Regions from separate parts of the Kitasatospora sp. NPDC085464 genome, predicted to be linked through region 1. Evidence: riboswitches for the same ligand, from Rfam matches in the RefSeq annotation. Region 1 holds a riboswitch; each other region holds the start of a gene.
The links. A riboswitch is a leader RNA that binds a small molecule or an ion and turns the genes downstream of it on or off. The one in region 1 is predicted to bind cobalamin.
Positions count from the first base shown of each region.

Region 2: it holds a riboswitch for cobalamin, as region 1 does, so the genes downstream of both, metE (5-methyltetrahydropteroyltriglutamate--homocysteine S-methyltransferase) here and ACIGG8_RS10120 (cobalamin biosynthesis protein) in region 1, are expected to answer to the same signal.
Region 3: it holds a riboswitch for cobalamin, as region 1 does, so the genes downstream of both, ACIGG8_RS08510 (CoA-acylating methylmalonate-semialdehyde dehydrogenase) here and ACIGG8_RS10120 (cobalamin biosynthesis protein) in region 1, are expected to answer to the same signal.

Region 1 covers NZ_JBITTM010000009.1:73,167-83,274, reverse strand. Annotated here, with positions in the region: gene ACIGG8_RS10125 (cobyric acid synthase) at 1-687, opposite strand, end outside; gene ACIGG8_RS10120 (cobalamin biosynthesis protein) at 684-1,670, opposite strand; cobalamin riboswitch at 1,883-2,017, opposite strand; gene ACIGG8_RS10115 (helix-turn-helix domain-containing protein) at 2,213-2,908, shown strand; gene ACIGG8_RS10110 (alpha/beta hydrolase family protein) at 3,056-4,180, shown strand; gene ACIGG8_RS10105 (hypothetical protein) at 4,819-6,144, shown strand; gene ACIGG8_RS10100 (phosphatidylcholine/phosphatidylserine synthase) at 6,261-7,139, opposite strand; gene ACIGG8_RS10095 (phosphatidylserine decarboxylase) at 7,126-7,818, opposite strand; gene ACIGG8_RS10090 (acyl-CoA dehydrogenase family protein) at 8,308-9,540, opposite strand; gene ACIGG8_RS10085 (MaoC family dehydratase) at 9,710-10,108, opposite strand, start outside.
Region 2 covers NZ_JBITTM010000007.1:217,788-227,895, forward strand. Annotated here, with positions in the region: gene ACIGG8_RS08560 (prenyltransferase/squalene oxidase repeat-containing protein) at 1-760, shown strand, start outside; gene ACIGG8_RS08565 (hypothetical protein) at 757-1,914, shown strand; gene ACIGG8_RS08570 (CbiQ family ECF transporter T component) at 1,925-3,175, shown strand; gene ACIGG8_RS08575 (ABC transporter ATP-binding protein) at 3,172-4,815, shown strand; gene ACIGG8_RS08580 (ECF transporter S component) at 4,812-5,663, shown strand; gene ACIGG8_RS08585 (hypothetical protein) at 5,681-5,998, shown strand; cobalamin riboswitch at 6,180-6,383, shown strand; gene metE (5-methyltetrahydropteroyltriglutamate--homocysteine S-methyltransferase) at 6,559-8,874, shown strand; gene ACIGG8_RS08595 (class I SAM-dependent methyltransferase) at 8,981-9,580, opposite strand; gene ACIGG8_RS08600 (AraC family transcriptional regulator) at 9,636-10,108, shown strand, end outside.
Region 3 covers NZ_JBITTM010000007.1:198,627-208,734, forward strand. Annotated here, with positions in the region: gene ACIGG8_RS08485 (amidohydrolase family protein) at 1-778, shown strand, start outside; gene ACIGG8_RS08490 (hypothetical protein) at 775-960, shown strand; gene ACIGG8_RS08495 (glycosyl hydrolase family 95 catalytic domain-containing protein) at 1,085-3,520, shown strand; gene ACIGG8_RS08500 (universal stress protein) at 3,677-4,165, opposite strand; gene ACIGG8_RS08505 (SLC13 family permease) at 4,170-5,426, opposite strand; cobalamin riboswitch at 5,952-6,143, shown strand; gene ACIGG8_RS08510 (CoA-acylating methylmalonate-semialdehyde dehydrogenase) at 6,345-7,844, shown strand; gene ACIGG8_RS08515 (acyl-CoA dehydrogenase family protein) at 7,841-8,989, shown strand; gene ACIGG8_RS08520 (enoyl-CoA hydratase/isomerase family protein) at 8,989-10,065, shown strand; gene mmsB (3-hydroxyisobutyrate dehydrogenase) at 10,062-10,108, shown strand, end outside.

The DNA of each region.
Region 1 (10,108 bases):
CCCGGGCAGCATCGGCAGGGTGCCCAGCACCGGACGGCCGGTCAGCCCGTGCAGCATCTCCAGGCCGGGCGCGAGCAGCCGCGCGTCGCCGCGGAACTTGTTGACGAACCAGCCCGCCACGTGCCGCTGGTCCTCCGCGGACAGCAGCGCCAGCGTGCCGTACATCGCCGCGAACACCCCGCCCCGGTCGATGTCCCCGACCACCACCACCGGCAGCCCGGCGGCCGTGGCGAGGCCCATGTTGGCGATGTCGCGGTCGCGCAGGTTGATCTCGGCGGGCGATCCGGCGCCCTCGCAGACGACCACCTCGTAGCGGCTGCGCAGATCGGCCAGGCACTCCAGGGCGCGTTCCAGCAGGACGGGCTTGCGCTCGCGGTAGTCCAGCGCGCCCACCTCGGCGACCGGCCTGCCCAGCAGCACCACCTGGCTGCGGCCGTCCGCGCCGGGCTTCAGCAGCACCGGGTTCATCGCCGCCTCCGGCTCCACCCGGGCGGCCTGCGCCTGCATCGCCTGGGCGCGTCCGATCTCGGCGCCGTCGGCGGTGACGAAGGAGTTCAACGACATGTTCTGTGCCTTGAACGGCGCGACCCGCACGCCCTGGCGGGCCAACCAGCGGCAGATGCCGGCGGTGACCACGCTCTTGCCCGCGTCCGAGGTCGTCCCGGCGACCAGCAGCGCGTTCGTCATGCCCTTCCCCTCTTCCCACGGAGCGCGCGCAGCAGGACGTGCCCCGCGACCGTCGTACCCAGCGCCAGCGCGCCCACCCGCCGGGAGAGCGTGCAGGCCCGTTCGATGTCGTCGACCGTGACCGGCCGCAGCTCCCCGCCCAGCACCGGCCGGTGCTCGACGCGCTCGCCGTACTGCAGCGTCCCGCCCAGCCGCACGCCCACCGCGCCGGCGAACGCCGACTCCGCCTGACCGGCGTTCGGGCTCGGGTGCGAGGAGCCGTCGCGCCGCCAGACCCGCCAGGCCGTCCGCGGCTGCGGGGCGGCGGCCACCGTCAGCAGGGCCGTCAGCCGGGCGCCGGGCCAGCCCGCCACGTCGTCCAGCCGGGCCGAGGCCCAGCCGAACCGGGCGTGGCGCGGCGAGCGGTGGCCCACCATGGCGTCCAGGGTGTTCACCGCGCGGAAGGCCAGCAGCCCGGGCGTGCCGGCCAGGGCGCCCCAGGCCAGGGCGTTCACCACGGCGTCGGCGGTGTTCTCGGCCACCGACTCGACCACCGCGCGGGCGATCTGCTGCTCGTCCAGCGCGCTCGGGTCCCGCCCGCACAGGTGCGGCAGCCGCTCCCGCGCGGCCCGCAGGTCGCCCTGCTGCAGCGAGCGGCCGATGGCGCGGGCCTCCCGGGTCAGCGAGGTGCCGCCGAGCACGGTCCAGGTCGCGGCCGCCGCCAGTGCGGCCCGGCCCAGCGGTCGCCGGCCGACGGTACGGTCCAGGGCCAGCGCGCCCGCCGCGACCGTACCCACGCACAGCGCCGTGTACCCGGCCCCGGCCGCCCGGTCGTCGCGCCACAGCCGCCGCTCCAGGCGGGTGGCGGCGCTGCCGAAGACGGCCACCGGGTGGCCCCGGCGCGGGTCGGCGAAGCGGGCGTCGGCGGCGTAGCCCACGACGGCGCCCACCGCGAACGCGGCGGCGCGGCCCCAGCGGCGGCCGGCCGCAGGACGGACGGTCACCGGCCGCACGCCGGAAGGCGGCTCATGGAGGGACAGCTCAACGAGAGGGAGTCCAGCGGAAGGCGACTCATCGAGAGGCGGCTCATCGGAAGGCGGCTCGGCGGAAGGCGGCTCGGCGGAAGGCAGCTCGGAGTCCGGCCGGGCGGGGCAGCCTGCATCGCGTGCGTGTCCTCACTCAGGGTCCGCGCCCTGGATCGACGTAGCGGGGGCGAGAGTCTCCTGGCTTCCGGGTCGGACGCACCCCCGGTGCCTTCCAGCGGCTTCTGACGGCCCGCCGTGGCGAGATTTCCGAGCGTGCTCCCCGGTGACAGTGGCGGGACCGCGCCGGACTCGCACCGGCTTCCTCTCCATGCCTCCGATTGGCCCCAGGATCCCATCACGCGGCCGAACCGGGAGTCAACCGAGGTCACGGAGGGGTTGGTCACACGGGACGGCGGCCGATGAGCTGTGGGATCGCCCAGCGCGGCACCGCCCCCGGGCCGGCCGCTTCGTGGGTTCGGTCGCTGGGGTCGCGCCGTGGTCCGCGCCTAGCGTTCGGTGGCATGCGTCGCAGAAAGCCCCTCGCCGCCCCCCCGGTGCCGTTCTCGCCCGCAGCCGCCCGCGCCCACCGGGCCGCCCTCGGCCTCACCCCCGATCAGGTCGCCGAGGGCCTGGCCGCGCACGGCGTACGGCTGCTGCCCGCCCACGTCCTCGCCTGGGAGAGCGGCGAGCTGCGCCCCGGCGAAGCGGAGTTCATCGCCCTCGCCCGCGCCCTCTGGTGCCCCGCCGCCCAGCTGATGGACACCCGTCCGGTCCGGTTGCGCGACCACCGCGTCGCCCGTGAGCTCGGCCAGGCGGCCGTCGCCGAGCGCACCGGCACCACCCTCGACTCCTACCGGCAGGCCGAACTGACCGACCGCTGGGAGGGCGACGAGGAACAGACCCGCGCCCTCGCCGACGTCCTCGGCCTCGGCCTGCCCGAACTCGTCGAGGCCACCGGCCGCGGGGAGGCGCTCGACCACCTCCTCCGCCAGTGCGTCACCGGCCGCTGGCAGCCCCACCTCCGCGCCCTCGCCCGCATCGTCCCCGCCCCCGCCGACACCCTCGCCGACGCCCTCGCCGCCCTCCACCAGGAGCACCACGTCCCCACCCACTGGGGCGCCACCACCCGCACCGCACCGCCCCCGGCCGCCGGATCCCTCACCCCCCGCTTCTGGCACCTCCTCGACACCGCGGGCACCACCGGGCCGACCGCGTAACAAGGGGGAGGCGGCCGGCCTCCGACGGCGGGTGCGGATCCGGAGGCCGTGCCCCGGACGGGTCAGCCCGGTGGCCGCGCGGGCGGGGCCCCGGTGGACTGGTGCACGAACACCGTCCGGTCCGAGACCAACAGAGCGGGGAACGATATGCGCTGGGGAACCGCTGCCGTCGTGGCGGCCGCCGCCGTCGGAACCGGGGCCGTCGTCCTGGTGATCGGCCGTCGGGCTTCCGAGCGGATGGTCCGTCCGGTGACCGCCGGGCGGGAGTCCGGGCGGGAGTCCGGGCCGGTCGTGGTCCGGAGCGTCGGCGCCGGGCGGGTCACCTTCACCCGCAGCCCGGAGAGCCTGCACCCCGGCTGCTGGGCGGTCGAGTGGGGCGACAACGGCCACGCCGTCGTGGAGGACGTCCTGCACAGCGACGAGCAGGGCGTCACCCGTCGGCTGGTCCGCGCCGACCAGGGCACGCTCACCCCCGGCACCGAGGTCCGTTTCACCCCCCGCGTCCACCTCGGCGACCCCACCCGGGCACTCGGCCTCGCCTACACCGACACCTCCGTTGACGGGGAACTCGGTGCGCTCCCCGCCTGGCACCTCGACGGCAAGCGCGGCACCTGGGTGATCCTCGTCCACGGCCCGGAGGCCGACCGTCAGCAGACCCTCCCGGTGCTGCCCGTCCTCGACCGCTTCGGCCTGCCCGTCCTCGCCGTCACCTACCGCGGCGACGAGGGAGCCCCGGCCTCCCCGGACGGGTACAGCCACTTCGGCGAGACCGAGTGGCGGGACGTCGAGGCGGCGGTACGGCTGGCGCTCGACAACGGCGCGAGCCGGGTGATCCTCTACGGCTGGTCGGTCGGCGCCACGGTGGTCCTGCAGACTGCGGCCCGCTCGACCTGGGCCCACGCCATCAGCGGTCTGATCCTCGACTCGCCGGTCCTCGACCTGCCGGGCTCCGCCCGCCGCGACGCCGAACGGCTCGGCTTCCGCGGCGCCGCCGCCGAACTCGGTGTCCTCGCCGCGCGGGGCCGCACCGGGGTCGACCTCGCCGACTTCTCCCGCATCGCCGAGGGCGCCGACCTGCGCGTCCCGACTCTGCTCCTGCACAGTCCGGACGACCGGGTCTCCCCGTTCCACAGCGCCGAGCGGCTCGCCGCCGCCCGCCCCGACGTGGTCAACCTCCAGGCCTTCCCCGGTGCCGACCACGGCGCCCTGTGGAACAGCGCCCCCGACCACTACACCGAGCTCCTCCGCCGCTGGCTCACCCCGCTCCTCTGACCCGGGGCCGGCGCCCCGGCGGCCGGCAGCCGTGGGGCTGCGGGCCGGGCGCCGGGCACGGGGCACGCGGCGCCGGGCCGGGTGGCGCGGGAAGTCGGACCCGTCGACTTCCCGCGCGCCGAGATCGGCCCGATCCGCCGGTCATCCGTCCGGATTCGGGCTGGACAGCTCCGCCGGGCGTCGAGGACCCCGGCGTCGATCGCCGCGATCGCCGCGCAGCCGGGGGCACATCCTGGCCCCTGCTGATCACCCCCGCCCTCACACTCCGTGACCGTTCGAACGGGCGCAGCAACCGCCTCGGCTCACCTGGCATGAGCAGGCCACACGTTTCCGGCCAGGCGGTTTGCCTCTGTTGCCCGATCTTGCGGAGGTGCCGCCGCCGGTCGCCCGGTCGTACGGACAACCGGATGTGACAGAAGGCCGGTACAAGGGGAAGACTGCTCGACGTGACGTCTCGGAACCCGCGCGACCGTGATGCCCCGCTCCCGCCTCCGATCGGTACCGGTGCGACGGTGACCCGTCTCCCCGGTACGGCCCACCGGCCAGCCGGCGGCAGGCCGAGCGGGGCGGGTGTACCCCGCAACGGCGTACCCCGGCGACGAGGGCCCGCGCCGGCGCCCGGTCGGGGCCGGGTTCCCGTGCCGGAGGGCTTCCCGGCACCGGCCGAGCTGGCGCCGCTGGCCCGCCGGATGCTGGTGGACGCCGTCCGGATCGCCCGCTGGGCCGGGGAGCTGGAGGAGGTCGACAAGCGCGGCGAGCTGCTCCCGGAGGACGCCCGTGCGGCCGGCCGGGCGCTGGCCATGACGGTCGGCGCCGCCGCCAAGGCCTGGGGGCAGGCGCTCCTGGTGGGCCTGGTGGAGGCCCGGGACGCGGGAGCCGGCCCCGGCTGGCGCCTGCACGCCTGGGAGCACGACGACGAGGCCGTGGTGCGCGGCTGGTCGGCGCTGTTCGACGCCTGGACCCTGCTCGCCCCGGTGCCGCCCGCCGCGCTGCGCGGGGTGTTCGCCGTGCTGGCCGGACAGGCCGTGGACCAGGCTCCGCAGCTGCTGTCCTTCCTGCACCTGGTGGACGGCCCGGTGCCCGAGAGCGAGCTGCTGGAGCTGCTGCGGCGCGGCCTGGACGAGCGCCGGGTCGGCGGCGGGCCCGGCGGTCCCGGCCTGTCGCCGGTGCCGCACGCGGCCTCCGCGGTGTCCGCGGTCCGCGGCACCTGCCGGGAGCCGCAGATCGACACCCCGGCCGCGCCCTCGGACGTGGCCGCGGTCCTGGACTGGATGCTGGACGGCCTGGCGGCCGTCGGCGCGCTCACCCGCAGGAACGATGCGGCCGAGCTGTCGCCGCTCGGCCACTGGGCGGTGCGGGCGAAGCTGGAGGAGATCTGCACGGTCGCGCAGACGGCGGCCGGGCACATCGAGCAGAGCGCCTTCGAGCTGCTGAACGCCTGCGCGGACTACTCGCCGGGCCCGGCCCGCGCCGAGTACCGCGCCTGGGTCGCGGCCCGTCCGGCGGACCGCGCGGTGGCCGAGCTGCTGGACGCGGCGCAGGGCGACGACGCGCTGGTGCGCGGGCTGGCCTTCGAGGCGCTGCGGGTGGCCGGCGGGCCGGCCGAGCAGGCCGTGCGGGCGGCGGTGGACGAGCCGGTGCTGCGCCCGTACGCGCTGCTGTGGCTGGCGGAGCGCGCGGACGAGGGGGTCTCCCCGGCGGACGTGCTGGGCGCGGACGACGCGGCCTGGCTCTGGGTGGACACGGCGGCCGCGGTGCTCGACCACGGCGAGACGGAACTGCTGGTGGGCCACGTCGAGGGCGCCTCGGCGGGGGACCCGGTGCGGCTGTTCGCGCGGGCCCGGCAGTCCGGGCACCCGCGGGCGGCCTCGGTGCTGACGGCGGTCTCGGGCGTGCACCCGGACCCGGGCGTGGCGCGGGCGGCCCGCCGCTCGGCCTTCAGCGTCCACACCGGCGGCGCGTGACCCCGCGGAGCCCGCGGGCACGCGGAGCCCGCGGACCGCAGAACAGGCGGTGGGCATGCGGAAGGGCCCGGAACCGATCGGTTCCGGGCCCTTCCGCATGCGACGGTCGAGCGGCCTCAGCCGAGCCGCGACTCCGCCCGCCGGGCGCGGACGTCGCCGACCTTCTGCCCCACCTTGCGGCGGATGACCAGCAGCGGCGCCATCGCGGCGAGCGTGATCTGGGCGAACGCGCCGACGTGCATCAGCGCGTCGCCGCCGGGCAGGCCGGTGGCCCAGGCGGCCAGGCAGCCGATGGAGACCACGATCCAGCAGAGCGTGGCGGTGGCGAGCAGCCCCTGCGGCTTCGGGTACTCGATCCGGCTGACCATCAGGTACGCGGCGCCGAAGATGGCGAGCAGACCGGGCAGGAACGGCGGGTCGAGCAGCACGATGGCGATGACCGTCATCGCGCCCATCGGGCAGGGCATGCCCTGGAACACCCCGGGCCGCATCTTGACGGCCGAGAAGCGGGCCAGCCGCAGCACGACCGCGAGCAGCACGGTGATCGCGATGAGCGCCGAGAGCTTGCTGTTGGAGCCCTGGGAGACCATGCCCCAAACCGCGACGAAGTAGGCCGGCGCGATGCCGAAGCTGATCAAGTCCGCCAGGTTGTCCAGTTCCGCTCCGAGGGCGGAGGAGCGCAGCTTGCGCGCCACCAGGCCGTCGAAGAGGTCGCACATCGACCCGATCAGCAGCAGCGTGACCGCCGTGGCGGCGCTGTGCCGGTCCGGAGCGGCGTCCGGGTTGGTGATGTGCGGGACGAGGACCCCGGTGGTGATCGAGTAGATCGCCAGGAAGCCGCAGACGGCGTTCCCCAGGGTCAGGAAGTCGGCGGTGGACAGGTGCTGGGGAGAACGCGGAGCACGCAGCTCGCGGTCGCGCGCCCAGCGGCGGCGGCGCAGGGACGTCTCCTCGTCGTCCAGGCCGACGATTGTCTCAGGATCAGTCACGGTCAAGGCGCGTCACCCCGGCTGTGGTCTTCTGGCCGACCTCGACGCCGACCTCGACGCCGGCCGGCAGGTAGGTGTCGACCCGGGACCCGAACCGGATCAGACCGATCCGGTCGCCCTGCTCGACCTTGGTTCCGGCGGCCACGTACGGCACGATGCGGCGGGCCACGGCCCCCGCGATCTGGACCATCTCGATGTCGCCGAGCTCGGTGTCGAAGTGCCAGACGACCCGCTCGTTCTGGTCGCTGTCCTTGTTGAACGCGGGGACGAAGCCGCCCGCGACGTGCTCGACCGACGTCACCGTGCCCGGCAGGGGCGCGCGGTTGACGTGGACGTTGAGCGGGCTCATGAAGATCGCGACCCGGGTGCGGCCGTCCGGCCAGGCGTCGATGCTCTGCACCACGCCGTCGGCGGGGGAGATCACTCTGCCCGTGCCGACCTCACGCTCGGGGTCGCGGAAGAACCACAGCATGCCCGCGCTGAGCGCGCAGGCGGGTACCGCCGCCAGGGCCCACTTGCCGCTGCGCCGGGTGAGGGCGGTGGTCACGGCGGCCGTGGCGAGGGTGGGGACGAACCAGGGGGTGGCTCCGCGCGCGATGGTCACGCGGGGTCGCCGACCGGACGTCGGGGCTGCGAGGGCATCGCGGTCCGGGACGGAGGTGTGAGGGGACGGGCTGATGGGCATCGAAGACCTTTGTCGCGGGGGATCATGGCCGCTGGACGGGGGCCACCGCGGAATCGGTAATAGAGGGACGGCTTGCTGTCCCGGTGGATGCTATCGGGAGCACACGGTGGGTGGGCAACCCGCCTGCTCGTTCATGTGTCCGGTGGGAGCGCGTGTGCGCGTCCCACCTCTACGACCGTAGCTCGCCCCGGTCCGGTTCCCAAGGGACCGGACGCGGCTGGTGAGACTTGTCTCAGCGGGTGCCCCGATCGAACCACGGCGGGGAAACGGGCGCGGCGGCCGGAAGAAGGTGTGCGGAAGCGGCCGCAGGGCGCGTTGTCGCAGCTGTACGCCCTACGGCCGCTTCCGGAGGGCCGTGCCGGACCCTGGCGGACCAGGCCGGGCCCGTGACGGGGCACGGCGCTCCGCCGGGACGGGCCCGCACGCCCGTCGACCGGCGGTTCGAGGGGGCCGCCCGGCGACGCGGTCGGTCGCCGGACGGCCCGGGGATCACTCGGCGATCCGGTACTCCTCCAGGAGCCGGCGTCCGACGATCATCTTCTGGATCTCCGCAGTACCTTCACCGATGAGCAGCATCGGGGCCTCGCGGTAGAGGCGCTCGATCTCGTACTCCTTGGAGAAGCCGTAGCCGCCGTGGATGCGGAAGGCGTCCTCGACGACCTCCTTGCAGTACTCGGAGGCGAGGTACTTGGCCATGCCGGCTTCGAGGTCGTTGCGCTCGCCGCTGTCCTTCTTGCGGGCGGCCATGACCATCATCTGGTGGGCGGCCTCGACCTTGGTGGCCATCTCGGCGAGCTTGAACTGGATGGCCTGGTGCTCGGCGATCTTCTTGCCGAAGGTGGAGCGCTGCTGGGCGTAGGAGATGCCCAGCTCGAAGGCGCGGCGGGCGACGCCGCAGCCGCGGGCGGCGACGTTGACGCGGCCGACCTCGACGCCGTCCATCATCTGGTAGAAGCCGCGCCCCGGGACGCCGCCGAGGATGCGGTCGGCCGGGATCCGGACGTCCTGCAGCACCAGCTCGGTGGTGTCGACGCCCTTGTAGCCCATCTTCTCGATCTTGCCGGGCACGGTCAGGCCGGGAACCTTGGGGTTCGGGCCGAAACCGGCCTCCTTCTCGATCAGGAAGGTGGTCATGTTCTTGTACGGCGTGTTGCCGCCTTCGTCGGTCTTGCAGAGGACCGCGACGAGGGTGGAGGTGCCGCCGTTGGTGAGCCACATCTTCTGGCCGTTGAGGACGTAGAAGTCTCCCCCGGCCTCCGGCCGGGAGGTGCCCCCAGTGTCCTTGACCGCCTTGGTGGAGATGGCCGAAACGTCGGAGCCGAGGCCGGGCTCGGACATCGAGAAGGCGCCGCGGATTTCGCCGGCGGCCATCTTCGGCAGGAAGTAGTCCTTCTGCTCCTGGGTGCCGTGGGCGTTGATCATGTGCGCCACGATGAAGTGGGTGTTGACGATGCCGGAGACCGACATCCAGCCGCGGGCGATCTCCTCGACCACCAGGGCGTAGGTGAGCAGCGACTCGCCGAGGCCGCCGTACTCCTCGGGGATGGTGAGTCCGAAGAGGCCGAGCTGCTTCATGCCCTCGACGATGGCGGTCGGGTACTCGTCCTTGTGCTCCAGCTCGGTCGCGACCGGAATGATCTCCTTGTCGACGAAATCCCGCACGGTGGCGAGGATGTCCCGCTGGATCTCGGTGAGGCCGTCGGTCTGTGCGAGGCGTCCCATCGTGCGGCTCCGAAATTGTCTGAAGAAGGCGGGGGGGGGGGGATTGCGGGGGCCCTGCCGGCGTGGCTGCGGCAGCAGGGCCCCCGTTACCGGGTGGGGGTCGGCCGATGACGGCGGCCTGCCCCTCCGGGGTCTCCACGGTCTCCTCGGAAGGAGAGGGGGGAGGGGTTCAGGAGAGCGGGGTGGGGCGGCCGGGCTGCTCGCCGCCGCGCGCCTTGGTGTACGTCTCGGTCGGCACCATCACCTTGCGGCGGAAGATGCAGACGACCGTGCCGTCCTGCTTGTACCCCTTGGTCTCGACGTAGACGATGCCGCGGTCGTCCTTGGACTTGGACGGCCACTTGTCGAGCACGGTGGTCTCGCCGTAGACGGTGTCGCCGTGGAAGGTCGGTGCGACGTGGCGCAGCGACTCGATCTCCAGGTTGGCGATCGCCTTGCCGGAGACGTCCGGGACGGACATGCCGAGCAGCAGCGAGTAGATGTAGTTGCCCACCACGACGTTCTTGCCGAAGTCCGTCGTCTTCTCCGCATAGTTGGTGTCCATGTGGAGCGGGTGGTGGTTCATGGT
Region 2 (10,108 bases), on a different contig from region 1:
CGCCCTCGTCCCCGGCGACGACGCCGCCCAGGCCGTCGACAAGGGACTCACCTGGCTCGCCGCCCAGCAACTGCCCGACGGCGGCTTCCCCGGCGCGGCCGGCCACTCGACCAACTCGGCGGCCCTCGCCGTCCAGGGCATGACGCTCCACAAGGCCGCCTACGACGGGCAGATCGCCAAGGCGCTGGACTTCCTCGCCGGGCAGCAGAACGGCGACGGCGGGTTCAACGTCGCCTCCGCCGGACAGCAGGGCTCGGACGTCCGGGCCTCGACCCAGGTGCTGGGCGGCGCCACCGGCATCTCCTTCGGCACGCTGGCCCACAGCCTCGGCGGCACGCCGACGCCGACGCCCACGGGGACGCCGACCGGGACGCCGACCGGGACGCCGACGGGCACTCCGACGGGCACCCCCACGGGGACGCCGACGGGCACTCCGACGGGCACCCCCACCGGGACGCCGACCGGCTCGCCCTCGACGACCGGGCCCGCACCGGCCACCAGCGCCCCCTCGACCGGCGCCGGCCCGACCACTGTGCCGGCCGGCGGCATCGACGGCCCGGCCGGTGGCGGCGGCGCCGCCGGGGGCGACAACGGGCAGGCCGCGGGCGTGTCGGTGCAGAGCGGTTCCGGGGACCTGGCCCGCACCGGCACCGAGGCGCTCACGCTGACGGCGGGCGCCGGCGTGCTGACGGCACTCGGGGCCGCCGCCGTCGTCATCGCCCGTCGCCGCGCCGCCGCCACCCCGGGGCGTCACCGGTGACCGGCCGGCCCGGCACGCGACTCGGCCGGCTGTCCGGGGCGGCGGCACTGACCTTCGCGCTCGCCTGCGGCGGCATCGCCGTGGGCACCGCCCCCGCAGCGGCGGCACCACTGCCGATGGACCAGTGCACCACCACCTCCGGCGTCGTGCTCGCCGTGGACTTCGGCAAGTGGGGCGGCCCGCTGCTGCGGTCCTGCGGCACCACCCCGACCACCGGCTACGCCCTGCTCAACCAGGGCGGTTGGAAGACCACCGGCACCGGCCACGACGGCCCGGCGTTCATCTGCCGGATCGGCTACAGCGGCTTCCAGGGCGGCAAGCAGTTCCCCACCCCGGACCAGGAGAAGTGCGTCCTGACGCCGCCGGCCACGGCCTACTGGTCGTACTGGCACGCCGACCCCGGGCAGAACACGTGGTCGTACAGCCAGCTCGGCGCCATGCTCTACCAGCCGAAGCCCGGCAGCGTCGACCTGTGGATCTTCGGAGGCACCAACATCGAGGGCACCGAGGGGCGTCCCACCTTCTCGCCGGACAGCGTCCGGACGCACAACTCCAGCCCCGGCGGGCAGCCGGCCGACCCGGGCCAGGGCACCGCGGGCGGCTCCGGCGGTTCCACGGGATCCGGCGGTACGAGCGGTACCAGTGGCACCAGTGGTACGGGAGGTGGTGGCTCCGGCACCGGTTCGGGCGGCAGCTCCGGCAGCTCCGGCGGCAGCGGCGCCTCCAGCGGCTCTGGTACGGGCGGGGGCACCGGCCGGGCCCCGGCCCCCGCCAAGCCCCCGGCGGGCGGAGCCCGTCCGCCCGCGCCGACCCCGCCCGCAGGGGCCGGTACGGCCGGCACCCCCGAGGACGGTGTCACCCCGCCGGGCGCGCCCGAGCCGACGGAAGTGCCCGCCACCCCGGTGCCCGTCGAGCCGCCCACCGCAGCACCGACCGACACCCCGAGCGAGCAGCCGACGCCGCCGACGGACGCCGTCGCCGCGCCGACCGCCACCCCGGCGGTGCCCGGCGGAGTGCAGAACGCCCCGCCGATGGCCGACGCGTCGCACGACTCCGGGTCGATGCTCCCCGCCGTGATCGGGTCCGTCCTCGTGGTGGTCCTGGGCGTGGCGACCGTGATCACCGCCCGCCGTCGCCGGCGAGGGGCCGAGTGATCCGGTGACCATGTCCGACAAGCGCTCCGCCGGTTCCCCGCCCGCCGGTGCCCCGTCCGCCGCCCCCGGGCGCGGCGCGGGGGGCCGGCGCGTCCCGCGGAACCTCCACCCACTGGCCTGGTGGACCTGGGCGATCGCCCTGGCGACGGCGGCCAGCCGCACCACCAACCCGCTGCTCCTCCTGCTCGTCCTCGCCGTGCTCGGCTACGTGGTCACCGCCCGCCGCAGCGAGGCCCCGTGGGCGCGCGGGTTCACCTACTACCTGTGGGTCGCGCTCACCGTGGTGGCGATCCGGGTGGTCTTCCGGTGCGTCTTCGCCACCGGCATCACCCCGAGCGACCACCTGCTCTTCTCGCTGCCGCACATCCCGACCCCCGCCTGGTACGCGGGCATCCGGATCGGCGGCCCGGTCTCGCTGGAGGCGACGCTCTCCGCGGCCTTCGACGGGCTGCGCCTGGCCTGCCTGATCTGCTGCATCGGCGCCGCCAACACCCTGGCCAACCCCAAGCGGGCGCTGCGCGTGCTGCCCGGCGCGCTGTACGAGCTGGGCGTCGCCGTCACGGTGGCGCTGAGCGTCGCGCCCCAGCTGGTGCAGAGCGTCCAACGCGTCGCCCGGGCCCGGCGGTTGCGCGCAGGCGGGCGCAAGGGCATCCGCGCGCTGCGCGGCATCGTGGTACCGGTCCTGGAGGACGCGCTGGAACGCTCGCTCGCCCTGGCCGCCGCGATGGACTCGCGCGGTTACGGACGCGCCGGCACCGCCTCGCGCCGCTCCCGCCGGACCACCGGCGCGCTGATGCTGCTCGGCATGTGCGGCCTGTGCGCCGGGGTGTACGGGCTGCTGGACGGCACGGCCCCCGCCGCGCTCGGCCTGCCCGCCTTCGTGGTGGGCGCCGTCCTGTGCGTCGCGGGCCTGCTGCTCGGTGGGCGCCGCGTGCGACGCACCACCTACCGGCCGGACCGCTGGCGGGCCGCCGAATGGGGTGTGGCCGGCTGCGGCGTGACCGCCGCCGTCCTGCTGTTCGCCACCGTCGGCTACGACGCCACCGACCTCAACCCCTCGCTGTACCCGCTGACCTGGCCGACCCTGCCGCTCGTCCCTGTGCTCGCCCTGCTGCTGGCGGGCGCCGCCGGGGTCGTCTCGCCGCCGCCCGGCCGGACACCCGAGCCCGCCGGTGACCCCCGCAGTACCGGCGACCCCCGCGGTACCGGCGGCCCCCGCAGCACCCGCACCGCCCGCACGACCTCAGAGGTGAGCACGTGATCCGATTCGACCAGGTCAGCGTGGTGTACGACGGCGAGACCACGCCCGTCCTGCGCGACGTGGACCTGCACATCCCGGAGGGCGAACTCTGCCTCGTGGTCGGCCGCACCGGCACCGGAAAGTCCACCCTGCTGGGCGCCGTCAACGGCCTCGTGCCGCACTTCACCGGCGGCACCCTGCGCGGCCGCGTCACCGTGGACGGCCGCGACACCGCGCACCACCCGCCACGCGAACTCGCGGACGTGGTCGGCGTCGTGGGGCAGGACCCACTGGCCGGTTTCACCACCGACACGGTGGAGGAGGAACTGGCCTACGTCATGGAGCAGTTGGCGATCCCGCCGGAGGTCATGCGCAAGCGCGTCGAGGAGACCCTGGACCTGCTCGGCCTGGCCGACCTGCGCCACCGCGCCCTGTACGAGCTCTCCGGCGGCCAGCAGCAGCGCGTCGCCATCGGCTCCGTCCTCACCGCGCACCCGCGCGTCCTGGTCTTGGACGAGCCCACCTCCGCGCTCGACCCGACCGCCGCCGAGGAGGTGCTGGCCGCGATCACCCGGCTGGTGCACGACCTCGGCGTGACCGTCCTGCTGGCCGAGCACCGCCTGGAACGGGTCGTCCAGTACGCCGACCGGGTCGCCTACCTGCCCGGGGACGGCACCGTCGTGCACGGCCCGCCCGCGGAGGTCTTCCGGACCACCGCGATCGCCCCGCCCGTCGTCGACCTCGGCCGACTGGCCGGCTGGCGGCCGCTGCCGCTGTCCGTCCGGGACGCCCGCCGCGCCGCGGCCCCGCTGCGGCAGCGGCTCAGCGACGTGCCCGTTCCCCCGCCGCGCCGGGCAGCGGTGGCGGGGGAGCCGGTGCTGGACGCCCGGGGGGTGGTCGTCCGCTACGGGCCGGTGGCCGCCGTCCGGGACGTCGACCTGTCGCTGGGCGCCGGCGAGGTGACCGCCCTGATGGGGCGCAACGGCTCCGGCAAGTCCTCGCTGCTGTGGGCGCTGCAGGGCTCCGGCCCGCGCCAGGGCGGCAGCGTGAAGGTCACCGGCGCCGGGGAAGGGAAGACCGAGGACCCCAAGCGCCTCCCGGCCGCCCGGGCCCGCCAGCTGGTCGGTCTCGTCCCGCAGACTCCCACCGACCTGCTGTACCTGGAGACGGTCGCGCAGGAACTCGGCCAGAGCGACGTCGAAGCCGACCGGGTCGGCGGCCCGACCGCACGGCAGATCCTGGACCGCCTGGCCCCCGGGATCCCGGATGACACCCACCCCCGGGACCTCTCCGAGGGCCAGAAGCTGGCCCTCGTCCTGGCGATCCAACTCGCCGCCGCACCACGGGTCGTGCTGCTGGACGAGCCCACCCGCGGGCTCGACTACCAGGCGAAGGAGGCGCTCACCGGCATCGTGGACGCCCTCGCCGTCGAGGGGCGCACCGTCGTGGTCTCCACCCACGACGTCGAGTTCGTCGCCTCCGCTGCCGACCGGGTCGTGGTGATGGCCGAGGGGGAGGTCGTCGCGGACGGCCCGACCGCGGAGGTCATCGTCGCCTCACCGACCTTCGCCCCCCAGACCGCCAAGATCCTGGCGCCGCTGGCCTATCTGACGGCCCACCAGGTCGCCGAGGCCCTCGAACCGGCGGAGGCGGCCCGATGACCGCCCTGCGGATCCCCGGCCGGGCCCGGGTCGTCATCGCGCTGGCGGCGTTCATCGGCCTGGTCGCCTTCACCTGGCCGTTCGCCGTCGCCCCGGGGAAGTTCGGCTCCTCCTACGCGCCACCGCTGATCTTCGGCGCCCTGCTGGTCCTGGTGCTCGCCGTCGTCATCGCGGAGATCTCGTCCGGCGGCATCGACGCCAAGGCCCTCGCCATGCTCGGCGTCCTGTCGGCCGTGAACGCCGGACTGCGCCCGCTCGGCGCCGGCACCGCCGGGGTGGAGACGGTGTTCTTCATCCTCGTCCTGGCCGGCCGGGTCTTCGGCCCCGGCTTCGGCTTCACCCTCGGCTGCACCTCCCTGTTCGCCTCCGCCCTGCTCACCGGCGGCGTCGGCCCCTGGATGCCCTACCAGATGTTCGGCTGCGCCTTCGTCGGCATGCTCGCCGGCCTGCTGCCCGGTACCCGGCGGCGCCGTGTGGAGGTGCCGATGCTGGCCGTGTACGGCGCCTTCTCCGGCTACCTGTTCGGCTTCCTGCTCAACCTGTCCTTCTGGCCGTTCTCCACCGACCCGAACAGCTCGATCGCCTACCTGCCGGGCCTCCCGTTCACCGAACAGTGGCACCGCTACCTCCTGTTCGACCTCGCCACCTCGCTCGGCTGGGACACCGGCCGCGCCGTCACCACCTTCACCGCCGTCCTCGTCGTCGGGCCGGCCGTCCTCACCGTCTTCCGCCGCGCCGCCCGCCGCGCCAACTTCGAGCCCACCGTGCGCTTCGAGGCTCCGCGCGGTGCGGACGCCGCGGTGGGAACGCAGGCCGTCGCCCGGCCCGTCGGGGCGGAGAACTCCTGAACCGGAAGGCCACCATCGTGCCCAAACCCGCGAAACCCCGGACGATCACGCTGAACGGGGTCGACGTCGTCGTCCTGACCCCGGAACAGCACGCCGGCCTGGCATCCGCACGCCGCCAGCTGGGCGGGGCTCAGGCGCAGGTCGCCCGGATGAAGCTCGACCTCCACCGGAAGAGCCAACTGCTGGGCGAGGCCGAACGGATACTGGCGAGCATCCCCGCCGACGGGATCGGGCACCTGGACTGTCAGCTGGATCCAGGACGCACCCTGCCCCAACTGATCGCGGACATCCGCGCCGCCCTGCCGCGCACGCCCGACGCCCAGGCGCGTCCCTGACCGTCGCTGGGTGTACGGAACCGGGTGAGGCCCCGGGCCGGCGGCCGTGCGCCGCGGCCATGGCCGGTGCCCCGGGGTGCACCCGTGCGCCTCCGCGGGCGGCGCCGGGTCTCACCATGCGGACACGTTGCGTGAATTCCGCGTGGGTTCGGGTTCCTTGCCCCTAAGCTGGCCGGGCAGCTGGTTCGCCCTGTCCGCCAGGCGGGGCGTCGTAAGAGGGAACCCGGTGACGCCGTTTGATCGGCCAGTCCGGGACTGCCCCGCAGCGGTGAGTGGGAACGACCGCCGTCATACGCACTGGGCCCGGGACGGGTCTGGGAAGCGACGGCCAGTAGGAGTCCGCCCTCGACAGGGTGGGCGTGCCCGCGAGTCCGAAGACCTGCCACTGCCCGCCCGCGGAGGATCCGCGCGCGGCAATCCGGTGACCTCGTGGGCGGGTCGGCGACCATACCAGGCAGATCAGGCCCGTACGTCGGTGCGGCCGCTGCCCGGTCCGTCATCCCTTCGCGCCCCTGCGGTCTCCGGATCCCTGAGGAGACAGACTCGCGAAGGAGAGTCCCTTGACCACGAAGTCCGCAGCCGCGGCAACCCTCGCCACCGCGTACGGCTACCCCCGCCAGGGGCGGGGCCGGGAGCTGAAGAAGGCGATCGAGGGCTACTGGAAGGGCGCGGTCACCGCCGAGACGCTGCTGGCGACGGCCGCCGACCTGCGCCGCGGGAACTGGCAGCAGCTCGCCGATTCCGGCATCGGGGAAGTCCCGACCGGTGACTTCTCGCTCTACGACCACGTGCTGGACACCACCGTCGCGGTCGGCGCGATCCCCGTCCGCCACCGGGCCGCGGTCGAGGCCGACCCGCTGGACGGCTACTTCGCCATGGCGCGCGGCACCCAGGACGTCGCGCCACTGGAGATGACCAAGTGGTTCGACACCAACTACCACTACCTGGTCCCGGAGTTGGGCCCCGACACGGCCTTCGCGGCGAACCCGGCCAAGTCGGTGGGCGAGCTGACCGAGGCCCTCACGCTCGGTCACACCGCCCGGCCGGTGCTGGTCGGGCCGGTCACCTACCTGCTGCTCGCCAAGCCCGCGCCCGGTGTCGCCGAGGACTTCCAGCCGCTGACCCTGCTGGACCGGCTGCTGCCGGTCTACGCCGAGCTGCTCGCGGCCCTGAAGGCCGCCGGCGCCGAATGGGTCCAGCTGGACGAGCCCGCCCTCGTCCAGGACCGCACCCCCGCCGAGCTCAACGCCGCCGCCCGCGCCTACCGCGACCTCGGCGCCCTCACCGACCGGCCCAAGCTCCTGGTCGCAAGCTACTTCGACCGCCTCGGCGACGCCCTGCCCGTCCTGGCGAAGGCCCCGGTCGAGGGCCTGGCACTGGACTTCACCGGACCGGCCGCGGCCAACCTCGCCGACCTCGCCGCCGTCGGCGGGCTGCCCGGCAAGCGACTGGTCGCCGGGGTGATCGACGGACGCAACATCTGGATCAACGACCTGGAGAAGTCGCTCGCCACCCTGGCGACCCTGCTCGGCCTCACCGACCGGGTCGACGTCGCGCCCTCCTGCTCACTGCTGCACGTGCCGATCGACGCCACGCTCGAACGCGACATCGACCCGCAGATCGCCCGCTGGCTCGCGTTCGCCAAACAGAAGACCGCCGAGGCCGCGCTGCTCGCCCGCGGCCTGCGCGAGGGCACCGGCGCGATCACCGCCGAACTCGCCGCCAACCGCGCCGACCTCGCCTCCCGCGCCACCTCACCGATCACCCGCGCCCCCGCCGTCCGCACCCGCGCCGCCGCCGTCACCGCGGACGACGCCCGCCGCGCCCAGCCCTACCCCGTACGGGCCCAGGCCCAGCGCGCCCGGCTCAGGCTGCCGCTGCTGCCGACCACCACCATCGGCTCCTTCCCGCAGACCACCGAACTGCGCGTCGCCCGGGCCGACCTGACGGCGGGCCGGGTCGACGCGGCCGCCTACCGGGAGCGGATGGAGGCCGAGGTCCGCGACGTCATCGCCTACCAGGAGAAGGCCGGACTGGACGTCCTGGTGCACGGCGAGCCCGAGCGCAACGACATGGTCCAGTACTTCGCCGAACAGCTCACCGGCTACCTGGCCACCCGGCACGGCTGGGTCCAGTCGTACGGCACCCGCTACGTCCGCCCGCCGGTCCTCGCCGGGGACATCTCCCGCCCGCACCCGATGACGGTGGACTGGTTCGGCTACGCGCAGGGCCTGACGGACCGCCCGGTCAAGGGCATGCTGACCGGCCCGGTCACCATGCTGGCCTGGTCCTTCGTCCGCGACGACCAGCCGCTCGCCGACACCGCCCGCCAGGTCGCCCTCGCCCTGCGCGACGAGGTCACCGACCTGGAGGCCGCCGGCGCCGCCGTCGTCCAGGTCGACGAGCCGGCCCTGCGCGAGACCCTCCCGCTGCGCGCCGCCGACCGCCCGGCCTACCTGGACTGGGCCACCGAGGCGTTCCGGCTGGCCACGTCGGGCGTCCGCGCGGACACCCAGGTCCACACCCACATGTGCTACGCCGAGTTCGGCGCGATCATGAAGGCGATCGACGACCTCGACGCGGACGTCATCTCCCTGGAGGCGACCCGCTCGCACATGGAGGTCGCCGGGGAGCTGGCCGAGGCCGGATACCCGCGCGAGGTCGGCCCGGGCGTCTGGGACATCCACTCCCCGCGCGTCCCGAGCACCGAGGAAGCGGTCTCGCTGCTCCGGGCCGGCCTCGCCGCCATCCCGGCCGAACGCCTCTGGGTCAACCCGGACTGCGGCCTGAAGACCCGCGGCTGGCCGGAGACCCGTGCCTCCCTGGACAGCCTGGTCGCCGCCGCCCGCCGCCTGCGTGAGGAACTCGCCGACTGACCGTCCCCCCGAAGGGAGCCGTCGGCCGAGCGGCCGGCGGCTCGCGGCCCCGGCGGACCTTCCGTCGGGGCCGCCCGGTGCGCACTCCCGTGCGCCCGGGGGCCGGTCAGCGGGCGCCGGTGACGCTGCCGTCCTCGGCTGCGGCTCGCGGCCTGTGGGCGACGAAGGTCAACCGTCCCCCCACCCCGATGGTCAGGTTCTCGAAGCCCAGCGTCTGCAACCGCGTCAGGAAGGACGACGGCTCCACCGGGTTGTACGTGTCGCCCTCGTGGAAGTGGTGCAGCCCGTCGCCGGCCAGGCTGTCCGAGCCCACCAGCACCCCGCCCGGGCGCAGCACGCGCAGGACCTCGGCGAGCAGCCTGTCCTGCAGGGCCCGGGTGGGGACGTGGTGCAGCATCGTGAAGCAGGCCACCGAGTCGAAGGCGGCGTCGGCGAAGGGCAACGCGGTGGCGTCGCCGTGCCGGACCTCGACGTTGGTGCCGGCGAAGCGGGCCGCCAGCGCCTCGGCGGCGGGCTGTTCGTACTCGACGGCGACGAGCCGCTCGACGCGGTGCCGCAGCCAGTCGGTGGCGGCGCCCGGACCGGGGCCGATCTCCAGCATCACCGTGCCCAACTCGGCTCCGGCCGTCACCGTGGGCAACACCGTGGTCTGCAACGTCCGGGCCCATTCGGGGCTGGTGCACACTCGTGCGTGGTTGAGGTTCATGTCCAAGAGGCTAGGAAGGGCGCGGGTGGGCCACCAGCGCGTACGCTTCCAGATCATGTCGTCAAACGGACAACCCCGTCCCGGTCCGCCGGGCACCGTGGCCGAGGCGGCCGGCGCGATCGTGGTGCGCTCCTACGACCTCGCGCCGGGCAGTCGGTTCGGCACCCACTGGCACGACACCCACCAGGTGGTCTGGGCCCGCAACGGCGTGCTGACCGTGTCGACCGAGGACGGTGAGTGGATCCTGCCGCCGACCCGGGCACTGTGGATCCCGGCCGGCACCGCGCACCAGACCGCCGCGCTGGCCGGCACCGCCATGCGCAGCCTGAACATCACCCGGGGCCCCGGGCTGCCCGGCTGGTCGGTGCCGCAGCCGGTGGCGGTGGACCAGCTGGTCGCCGGCCTGATCGACCACCTGGCCCGGCCCGCTCTCGACCCGCCGCGCCGGCTCCGGGCCCAGGCCGTCCTGATCGACAACCTGGCCCCGGTCCCCGCCCGTTCGATCGAGGTGCTGATGCCCGTCGATCC
Region 3 (10,108 bases), on a different contig from region 1:
GGCCGACCTGGCGCCCCGGGCCCGTGAGGCGGGCATCGACCGCACCGTGCTGGTGCAGGTCCTGCCGGATGCCGCCGAGACCGAGGAGTTCCTTGCCCTGGCCGCCGCCGAACCGCTGATCGCGGGAGTCGTCGGCTGGGCGGACCTCACCGCGCCCGGGATCGCCGACACCCTCGCCGAACTGCGGCGACGGCCGGGCGGAGACCGGCTCGTCGGCATCCGCCACCTCGTCCAGGGCGAGCGCGACCCGGCCTGGCTCGCCCGCCCCGACGTCCGGCGCGGACTGCGCGCCGTCGGCGACGCCGGGCTCTGCTACGACCTGCTCGTGCGGCCCCGTCAACTGCCCGCCGCCATCGACGCGGTGCGCGCCCTGCCGGGGCAGCCGTTCGTCCTGGACCACCTCGCCAAACCGCCGATCGCGCGGGGCGAACCGGAGCCCTGGGCCGGACGGGTGCGCGAACTGGCCCGCGAGCCGAACGTCTTCTGCAAGCTCTCCGGGATGGTGACGGAGGCCGCTCCCGACGGCTGGACCGTCGCCGGGCTGCGCCCCTACGCCGAGACCGTGCTCGACGCCTTCGGGCCCGAACGCGTCATGTTCGGCTCCGACTGGCCGGTCTGCCTGGTGGCCGCCTCCTACGGACAGGTCGTCAGCGCGGCGGAGGAGTTGACGGACGGCCTCGAACCGCACGAGCGCGCCCAGGTCTTCGGCGGCACCGCGACCCGGATCTACGGGCTGGGCGAACCGGCCCCGTCCGGCTCGGGGGAGGAGCCGTCATGAAGGTCCGACTCGCCTACGGCGAGACCGGGCTCGACACCGACGTGCTCGCCGAGGCGGCACAGTCACCCGCCCTGACCGACGCCGGGGCCGGGGCCGGCTTCGGCGCGACGCCCGTCGTGATCGACGGGTTCGTCTCCGGCCGGCTCGACCACGAGCGGCAGCCCGTCGTCGAGGAGGCCTGAGATGGGTACCGGCCCGCGCGGACACCGGCCACCGGCGCACCGTCGGTACCGCCCCCTGACCACCTTCTTCCGGCCCGTCCGCCCGGACACCGGACCCGGCCGCGCCCACGATCGGAGCGACGACATGCCCACGGAGACCCGGCAGCCCGCCACGGACCCGCTCTGGTACCGGCGCGCCGCCGACGACTTCCTGGCAGCGCTTCCACTCGGCAACGGCCGGCTGGGCGCCATGACGTACGGAGGCGTGCACACCGAGCGGATCGAGCTCAACGCGGACACCCTGTGGTCCGGAGGCCCCGGCCCCCGGGACCGGGCCGGCGCAGCCGACCACCTGCCCGCCCTGCGGGCGGCGGTGCTGCGCGACCGCGACCACGCCGGCGCCCACGCGCTCGCCACGGCCCACTTCCTGGGCCCCGACGCCGAGGCGTACCAGCCGCTCGCCACCCTCCTGTTGGCCTTCCCGTCCTGCGGCGAGCACGACGCCGTCGACTACCGGCGCGAGCTGGACCTCGACGAGGCCGTGCACACCGTGTCGTTCACGGCGGGAGGGGTCCGGTACCGGCGGGAGAGTTTCGTGTCCGCGCCCGCGGGCGTGCTGGCCGTCCGCCTCACCGCGGAGGCCCCCGGCGCCCTCGCCTTCCGCGCGAGCCTCACGACGCCCCATCCGGCCGCGGACCCGGTGGCCGACCCGGGAACCGGCGAGCTGTCGGTCCACGGCCGCGCCCCGGCGAGCGCGTCGCCCCGGCACGGTGAGGATCCCGTCCACCGGGACGACGAGGGCACGGGCTTCGCCGCCGCGGCTCGCGTGCGGACGGTCAACGGGAGCACCCGCGCCGTGGACGGCGGGATCGAGGTCACCGGTGCCGACGAGGCGGTGCTCCTGGTCGCCGTCGGCACCGGATACCGGCACTGGCGGCAGCGGCCCGAGGGCCCCGGGGCGGCGCTCGCCGAAGCCCGCCGGTGGCTGGACGGGACCGGCGGGCAGGACTACGACGAACTGCGGGCCGCGCACGTGGCCGACCACCGGCGGCTGTTCGGGGCCGCCGCACTCCGCCTGCACGGCCCGGCCGAGGCGGCGCACCGGCCCACCGACGAGCGCCTCGCCGCGGCGAACGCGGGCGCCGAGGACCCGGGGCTCACCGCCCAGCTGTTCGCCTACGGCCGCTACCTGCTCATCGCCTCCTCCCGGTCGGGCACCCAGCCCGCCAACCTCCAGGGCATCTGGAACAACGACGTCAAGCCGCCCTGGAACTCCGACTGGACGTCGAACATCAACCTCCAGATGAACTACTGGCCGGCCGAGACCACGGGCCTCGCCGAATGCCACGGTCCGCTGTTCGACCTCGTCGCCGACCTCGCCGACGCGGGGCGCTCCACCGCGCGGGTCTACTACGACGCGCCGGGCTGGTGCTGCCACCACAACGTCGACCTCTGGCGCGCCACCAACCCCGTGTCGGGGGACCCGGTCTGGGCGCACTGGCCGATGGCCGGGCCGTGGCTCGCCGCCCACCTGTGGGACCACCACCTCTTCCACGGGGACCGCGACTTCCTCGCCGACCGCGCCTACCCCGCCATGCGCGAGGCCGCCCGCTTCCTCACCCACCTCCTGGTCGAGACCCACCCGCCGGGTGAGGAGGGCGACGGCGAGCTGGTGACCTGCCCGTCCACCTCGCCCGAGCACCACTTCAGGCTCGCCGACGGCTCCCTGGCCGCCGTCGACGCCGGCTCCACCATGGACCACTGGCTGGCCGCCGAACTCCTCGGCAACACCGCCGCCGCCGCCCGCGAACTCGGCGTCGACCACGAGCTGGCGGACGAACTGACCCGCCTGCGCGCCCGGCTGCGCCCACCGGCACTCGGCGCCGACGGCCGACTGCTGGAATGGCGGGACGACCTCCCCGAGGAGGACCCCGGCCACCGCCACCTCTCCCACCTCTACGGCCTCTACCCGGGCAGCGCCGTCGACCCGCTCGGCGACGACACCCTGCTGGAACCGGCCCGCCGCGCCCTGGACCGGCGCCTGGAACACGGCGGAGGCGGCACCGGCTGGAGCCTCGCCTGGGTCGCCGCGCTCGCCGCCCGCCTGGGCGACGGCGCGCTCACCGGGCACGCCGTGGAGCGACTGCTCGCCACCTCGATCGCGCCGAACCTCTTCGACCTGCACCCGCCCCGGCTCTTCCAGATCGACGGCAACTTCGGCATCACCGCCGCCATCGCCGAGGCGCTGCTGCAGAGTCACAACGGGGTCCTGCGGCTGCTGCCCGCACTGCCGGCGAGCTGGCCGGACGGGGACGTCCACGGCCTGCGCGCGCGGGGCGGGCTCACGGTCGGCCTGAGCTGGCGCCGAGGCGTGCTGACCGGGGCCGCCCTCCGGGCCGCCCGGGACACCACCGTCGAGCTGCGCCTGCCCGAGCCGGCGGGCGACCTCGTCCTGACCGGCGGGGACGGCCGGGCGGTCGCGGCCACCGCCGTCCCCGGCGACGAGCGGCGCTTCCGGGTCCGCCTCACGGCGGGCGGGGTCTACCGGCTCTCCCACCCAGGACCGGCCGTCGGGCACTGACCGGGACACCGGCCGTCGGGCACTGACCGGGACACCGGCCGTCGGGCACTGACCGGGACACCGGCCGTCGGGCACTGGTCCGGAGGCACTGACCCGGAGTCACGGCCCCGGAGTCACGGCCCGGGCGTCCCGGTTCCGGACCGCTACCGTCGACCGCTACCGTCCGTCGGGCGGGGGAGGGATCGTGGCGGTGCCGGGCGCCGGTTCCGGCCAGACCAGCAGCACCGGGCAGGGCGCGTGGTCGACGACGAAACGGGTCGCGGGGCCGAGGCTGTGCGGTCCGAGGCGGGTGCGGTCGCCGTCGCGGGCGAGGACGAGCAACGCCGCGCCCTCGGTGGCCGCGACGACCTCGCGCTCGACCCGTCCGGTCCGCTCCACCCGGGCGCAGGGCCGTCCGAGCCGCTCGGCGGCGGCGTCGAGGAGTTCCCGGGCGGAGGCCGCCGCCAGGGTCTCCACCCGGGTGCCGGGGTCGCGCTCGCGGTGGCCGCGACCGAGCAGCCCGGCGAACGCGCCGTGCGCGACGCCGGGGACCTCCTGGCCGCTGACGTGGAGCAGGACGATCTCCGCCTCCCGGGGTGCGTGGGCGCGGGCGGCGTCCACGCAGGCGGGCCAGGTGCCTTCGGTGATCCAGACGACGACGGTCACGCGGTCAGCCTCCGATGATGTGCAGGGACCCCCACAGTGCCACCACGGCCGTCACCAGGGCAGCGGGCACGACGAGCAGTCCGAGCCGGGTGAACTCGCCCAGGCCGACCTCGGTTTCGTGCTCGCGCACGATGCGCCGCCACAGCAGCGTGGCCAGCGAGCCGGCGTAGGTGAGGTTGGGGCCGATGTTGACCCCGAGCAGCACCGCCAGCACCGCCCCGGCGCCGGACGGCACGGCCAGCGGGAGCAGGACGAGGGTGGCGGGCAGGTTGTTGATGACGTTCGCGAGCACCGCCGCCAGCGCCGCGGTGCCCAGCAGCGCGGGCAGCGAGGTGCCGTCGGGCACGAGGTGCCCGAGCGCGGAGGCCAGCCCGTTGTCGACCACGGCCCGGACCACGATGCCGAGCGCCAGGACGAAGGCCAGGAACGGTACGGCGGCCGAGCGCACGATCGCCACCGGGGTGGAGCGCCGCCGGACCAGGGCCCGGACGGCGAGCACCAGCGCGCCGGCCAGCGCCGCCCAGGCCGGATCGACGCCGACGATCGAGGTCAGGACGAATCCGGCGAGCGTGCAGGCGACGGTGACCAGCGCGAACAGCGGCATCTCCGGCGCCTCCGCCTCGCCCGCGGCCGGGGCGCCCGCGTCGAGATCGGCGGCGAAGAACCGGCGCAGCACCACGTACTCGACGGCGATGGCCGCCAGCCACGGCAGCGCCATCAGTGCGGCGAACCGGGTGAAGCTCAGCCCGCTGGCGGCGAAGGCCAGCAGGTTGGTGAGGTTGGAGACCGGCAGCAGCAGCGAGGCGGTGTTCGACAGGTGGGTACAGGCGTACAGGTGCGGTTTGGGGCGCGCGCCGAGCCGGGCCGCGGTGACGAACACCACCGGCGTCAGCAGCACCACGGTGGCGTCCAGGCTGAGCACCGCCGTGACCACCGAGGCGACCACGAACACCTGCACCAGGAGCCGCCGCGGACTCCCGGCCGACGTCCGGGCCATCCACGCCCCGCAGGCACGGAACAGGCCCTCGTCGTCGCACAGTTGAGCCAGCACCAGCACGGCTGCCAGGAACCCGATCACCGGCCCGAGCCGCTGCGCCTCGGCCACCGCGTGGTCCCAGGAGATCGCGCCCGTGGCGATCGCCAGCCCGGCCGCCGGGACCGCGACCACCGCCTCCGGCCAGCCCCACGGCCGTACCACCGCGCAGACGAGTACCAGCACCAGCAGGCCGACGGACAGCGCTTCCGCGGATGACGTACTCAGGGTCTTGCTCCTCGCAGGTGACGGTGACCACCCACCCGATCCGGAAACTCGCAGGTGAGCCGGTAGGAATGTACCGGTTGGCCGCCGTACCGCCGGTGTCGGCGCGGGGGAGGTGCGCGGTGGGCACGGCCCCGCTGTCCGGGGCCCACCCGCTGCCTCGGCCGGCGCGGGGGCGGCCGGGCGTCCGAGGCCGCGCGCGGCACGGCTCTGTCCACGGCTGGGGAGGACGCGCTGGGAATCCCGGCCCGGGCCGCGGCACCGACTACAACGAGTCCCGGGCCGCCGTCGCCGCCTCATCCAGTGGCCCTGCGGTACGGGCGCGAACCAGCAGTTCCAACGGCGCGCGGCGTGAGGTAGCCACCCTCGCCTCCCATCCCGGGAGCCGGGGGCCGGAGGCTCGCCGACCGGGGGCCGCGCCCGGCTGCGGGGTGGCCCCCGGGTCGAGCGGGCCGATCGCGCCATCGGCCCGGCGCCCGGTGCGTGGGACCCCGATGACGCGGCGCGCACCCGGACCTCTGGACTTACTAGGACGTCCAACTATATGGTCGACGGCAGGTCCGCGGTGTCAGGGAAGCCGGTGTGAGTCCGGCACGGTCCCGCCACTGTGACCGGGGAGTCCGCCCTCGCAGGAGACGGCCACTGGCAGCCAGCCGGGAAGGCCTGAGGGCGTGCGGTGATCCGGGAGTCAGGATACCGGCCGCGGGTGATCCGTGTTTTCCACGAGGATGGAGACGACACGCATGACTCCGGGCTGCTCCCGTTCCGCTGCTCCTGGTGGTCCCGTGCCGATGGCCGTCGGGGCCCACCTGCCCTGACGGTCCGTCAACCACCGCAGCCGGGGCGGCGCACGACCGTGCGCCCCGCCGTCCGGCGGCGGCCTCCATTCCTCCTCTCCCGACCCGTTGAGAGAAGGAACCGATGGTCCGTGAACTGACCCACTTCGTCGCCGGGAAGCGCACACCCGGGACGTCCGGTCGCTTCGGCGACGTGTACGACCCCAACACCGGCCGGGTGCAGGCCCGGGTGCCGCTCGCCGACCGCGCCGAGGTCGAGGCGGTGATCGCCGACGCCGCGCAGGCCCAGCCCGCGTGGGCGGCCTGGAACCCGCAGCGCCGGGCCCGCGTCCTGCTGCGCTTCCTGCAGCTCGTCGAGCAGGAGAAGGAGGAGCTGGCCCGGCTGCTGTCCGCCGAGCACGGCAAGACCGTCGCCGACGCCCACGGCGACCTCCAACGCGGCCTGGAGGTCGTGGAGTTCGCCGCCGGGATCCCGCACCTGCTGAAGGGCGAGTTCAGCGACAACGCCGGCACCGGCATCGACGTCTACTCGATGCGCCAGCCGCTCGGCGTCGTCGCGGGCATCACGCCGTTCAACTTCCCCGCGATGATCCCGCTGTGGAAGGCCGCGCCCGCGCTGGCCTGCGGCAACTCCTTCGTCCTCAAGCCCTCCGAGCGTGACCCGTCGGTGCCGCTGCGGCTGGCCGAGCTGTTCCTGGAGGCCGGGCTGCCGCCGGGCGTGTTCAACGTGGTCAACGGCGGCAAGGAGGCCGTGGACACCCTGCTGGAGGACCCGCGGGTCGAGGCGCTGGGCTTCGTCGGCTCGACCCCGATCGCCCAGTACGTCTACGCGACCGCCGCTGCGCACGGCAAGCGCGCGCAGTGCTTCGGCAGCGCCAAGAACCACATGATCGTGATGCCGGACGCGGACCTCGACCAGGCCGCCGACGCGCTGATCGGCGCCGGCTACGGCTCGGCCGGCGAGCGCTGCATGGCCATCTCCGTCGCCGTCCCGGTCGGCGAGGAGACCGCGGACGCCCTGGTGGCGAAGCTGGTCGAGCGGATCGCCGCGCTCAAGGTCGGCCGCTCGGACGACCCGGCGGCGGACTTCGGCCCGCTGGTGGGCCGCGACGCCCTGGAGCGGGTCCGCGGCTACCTGGACCTCGGGGTCGAGGAGGGCGCCGAACTCGTCGTCGACGGAAGGGACTTCCGCCTGGAGGGGCACGAGGACGGCTACTTCCTCGGCGCCTCGCTGTTCGACCGGGTCACCCCGGAGATGCGGATCCACCGCGAGGAGATCTTCGGCCCGGTGCTCACCGTCGTCCGCGCCGCCGACTACGAGGAGGCGCTGCGCCTGCCCAGCGAGCACGAGTTCGGCAACGGCGTGGCCATCTACACCCGGGACGGCGACACGGCGCGGGACTTCGCCCGCCGGGTGAACACCGGCATGGTCGGCGTCAACGTGCCCATCCCGGTGCCGATCGCCTACCACACCTTCGGCGGCTGGAAGCGCTCCGGCTTCGGCGACCTCAACCAGCACGGCCCGGACTCGATCCGCTTCTACACCCGCACCCGCACCGTCACCTCGCGCTGGCCCTCCGGGGTCAAGGAAGGCGCGAGCTTCACCATGCCGACGATGGGATGAGCGCCGTGCACGATCTCACCGAGGACCAGCGCGCCATCGCGGAGACGACCCGGGCCTTCGCCGACGAGTACCTGGCACCGAACGCCGTCGAGTGGGACCGGACCAAGCACTTCCCCGTGGACGTGCTACGCAAGGCAGCGGACGTCGGTCTGGCCGGCGTCTACGTGCGCGAGGACGCCGGCGGTTCCGAACTCTCCCGCCTGGAGGGGGTGGTGGCCTTCGAGGCGCTGGCGACCGGCTGCCCGTCGATCGCCGCCTACCTGTCCATCCACAACATGGTCGGCTGGATGATCGACCGCTACGGCAGCACCGCGCAGCGCTCCCGCTGGCTGCCCGGCCTCTGCACCGCCGAGCACCTGGGCAGCTACTGCCTGACCGAGCCCGGCGCCGGCTCCGACGCGGCGGCGATCGCCACCCGGGCCGTCCGGGACGGCGACCACTGGGTGCTGGACGGCGTCAAGCAGTTCATCTCCGGGGCAGGCGACTCCCGGATCTACGTGGTGATGGCCCGCACCGGTGGACCGGGAGCCGACGGGGTCTCCGCGTTCGTCGTCGAGCGGGACGACCCCGGCGTCTCGTTCGGGCCGAACGAGCGGAAGATGGGCTGGAACGCCCAGCCCACCCGGCAGGTCGTGCTGGACGGTGTCCGGCTGCCCGCCGACCGTCTGCTCGGCGCCGAGGGCGAGGGCTTCCGGATCGCCATGAGCGGGCTGAACGGCGGCCGGCTCGGCATCGCGGCCTGCTCGCTCGGCGGCGCGCAGGAGGCGCTGGAGCGCGCCACCCGCTACCTGGCGGACCGTGCGGCGTTCGGCGCCCGGCTGCTGCACGCCCAGGCTCTGCAGTTCCGACTGGCCGACATGGCAACGGAGTTGGAGGCGGCCCGGGCGCTGGTGTGGCGGGCGGCCGGCGCGCTGGACCGGGGCGATCCCCGGGCGCCGCAGCTGTGCGCGATGGCCAAGCGCTACGCCACCGACACCGGCTTCGACGTCGCGAACCAGGCCCTCCAGCTGCACGGCGGCTACGGCTACCTGGCCGAGTACGGCATCGAGAAGATCGTCCGCGACCTGCGGGTGCACCAGATCCTGGAAGGAACCAACGAGATCATGCGCGTCATCGTCGCCCGCAGCCTGACCGGAGCCGCGTGATGGCCGGCCACGACCTCGACGAGGTCATCCTCCAGCGCGAGGGCCGGACCGGACTCATCGTCCTCAACCGGCCGGCGGCCCTGAACGCCCTCACCCACACCATGGTGCTGCGCATCGCGGAGGCCCTGGACACCTGGGAGCAGGACGACCGGGTCGAGTCCGTCGTCATCACGGGGGCCGGGGACCGCGCGTTCTGCGCCGGCGGCGACATCGTCGCCATCCACCGTGCCGCCACCGGCGGGGACCCGGGCGCGGTCGAGGAGTTCTGGCGCGACGAGTACCGCCTCAACGCCCGGATCGCCCGCTACTCCAAGCCCTACGTGGCCGTGATGGACGGCATCGTCATGGGTGGCGGCGTCGGCGTCTCCGCCCACGGCAGCGTGCGGATCGTCACGGAGACCACCCGCATCGCCATGCCCGAGGCCGGCATCGGCTTCGTCCCCGACGTGGGCGGCACCTACCTGCTCGCCCTGGCGCCCGGCGAGCTGGGCACCCACCTCGCCCTCACCGCCGGATCGGTGGGAGCGGCGGACGCGCTGCTCTGCGGGCTCGCCGACCACTTCCTGCCCTCCGAGCGGGTGCCGGCGCTGCTCGACGACCTCGCCGGGCTGCCCGTGCACGACGCCCTGGAGCGGCACGTCGAACCCGCGCCGACCGGTGCGCTGGACGGGCAGCGCGCCTGGATCGACGCCTGCTACGCGGCCGGTACCGTCGAGGAGATCCTCGACCGGCTGCGGGACAGCGGTGAACCCGAGGCGAAGAAGGCCGTCGACCGGATCACCGCCAACTCCCCGACGGCGGTGAAGGCGACGCTGGCGGCCCTGCGCCGGGCCCGGGCCCTCGGCCCGCTGGAGGCGGTGCTCGACCAGGAGTACCGCACCTCGTGTGCGGCGCTCGCCACGCCGGACCTCGCCGAGGGCATCAGGGCGCAGGTGATCGACAAGGACCGCTCGCCGCGGTGGAGCCCCGCCACCCTGGGCGCCGTCGAACCCGCCGCCGTGGCCCGCTACTTCGCCCCGCGCGGCGGACGCGAGCTCGGCCTCGCCGCCACCACCACACCCCTGGAGCGCTGGTGACCCACAGCATCGGATTCATCGGACTGGGCAACATGGGCGGCCC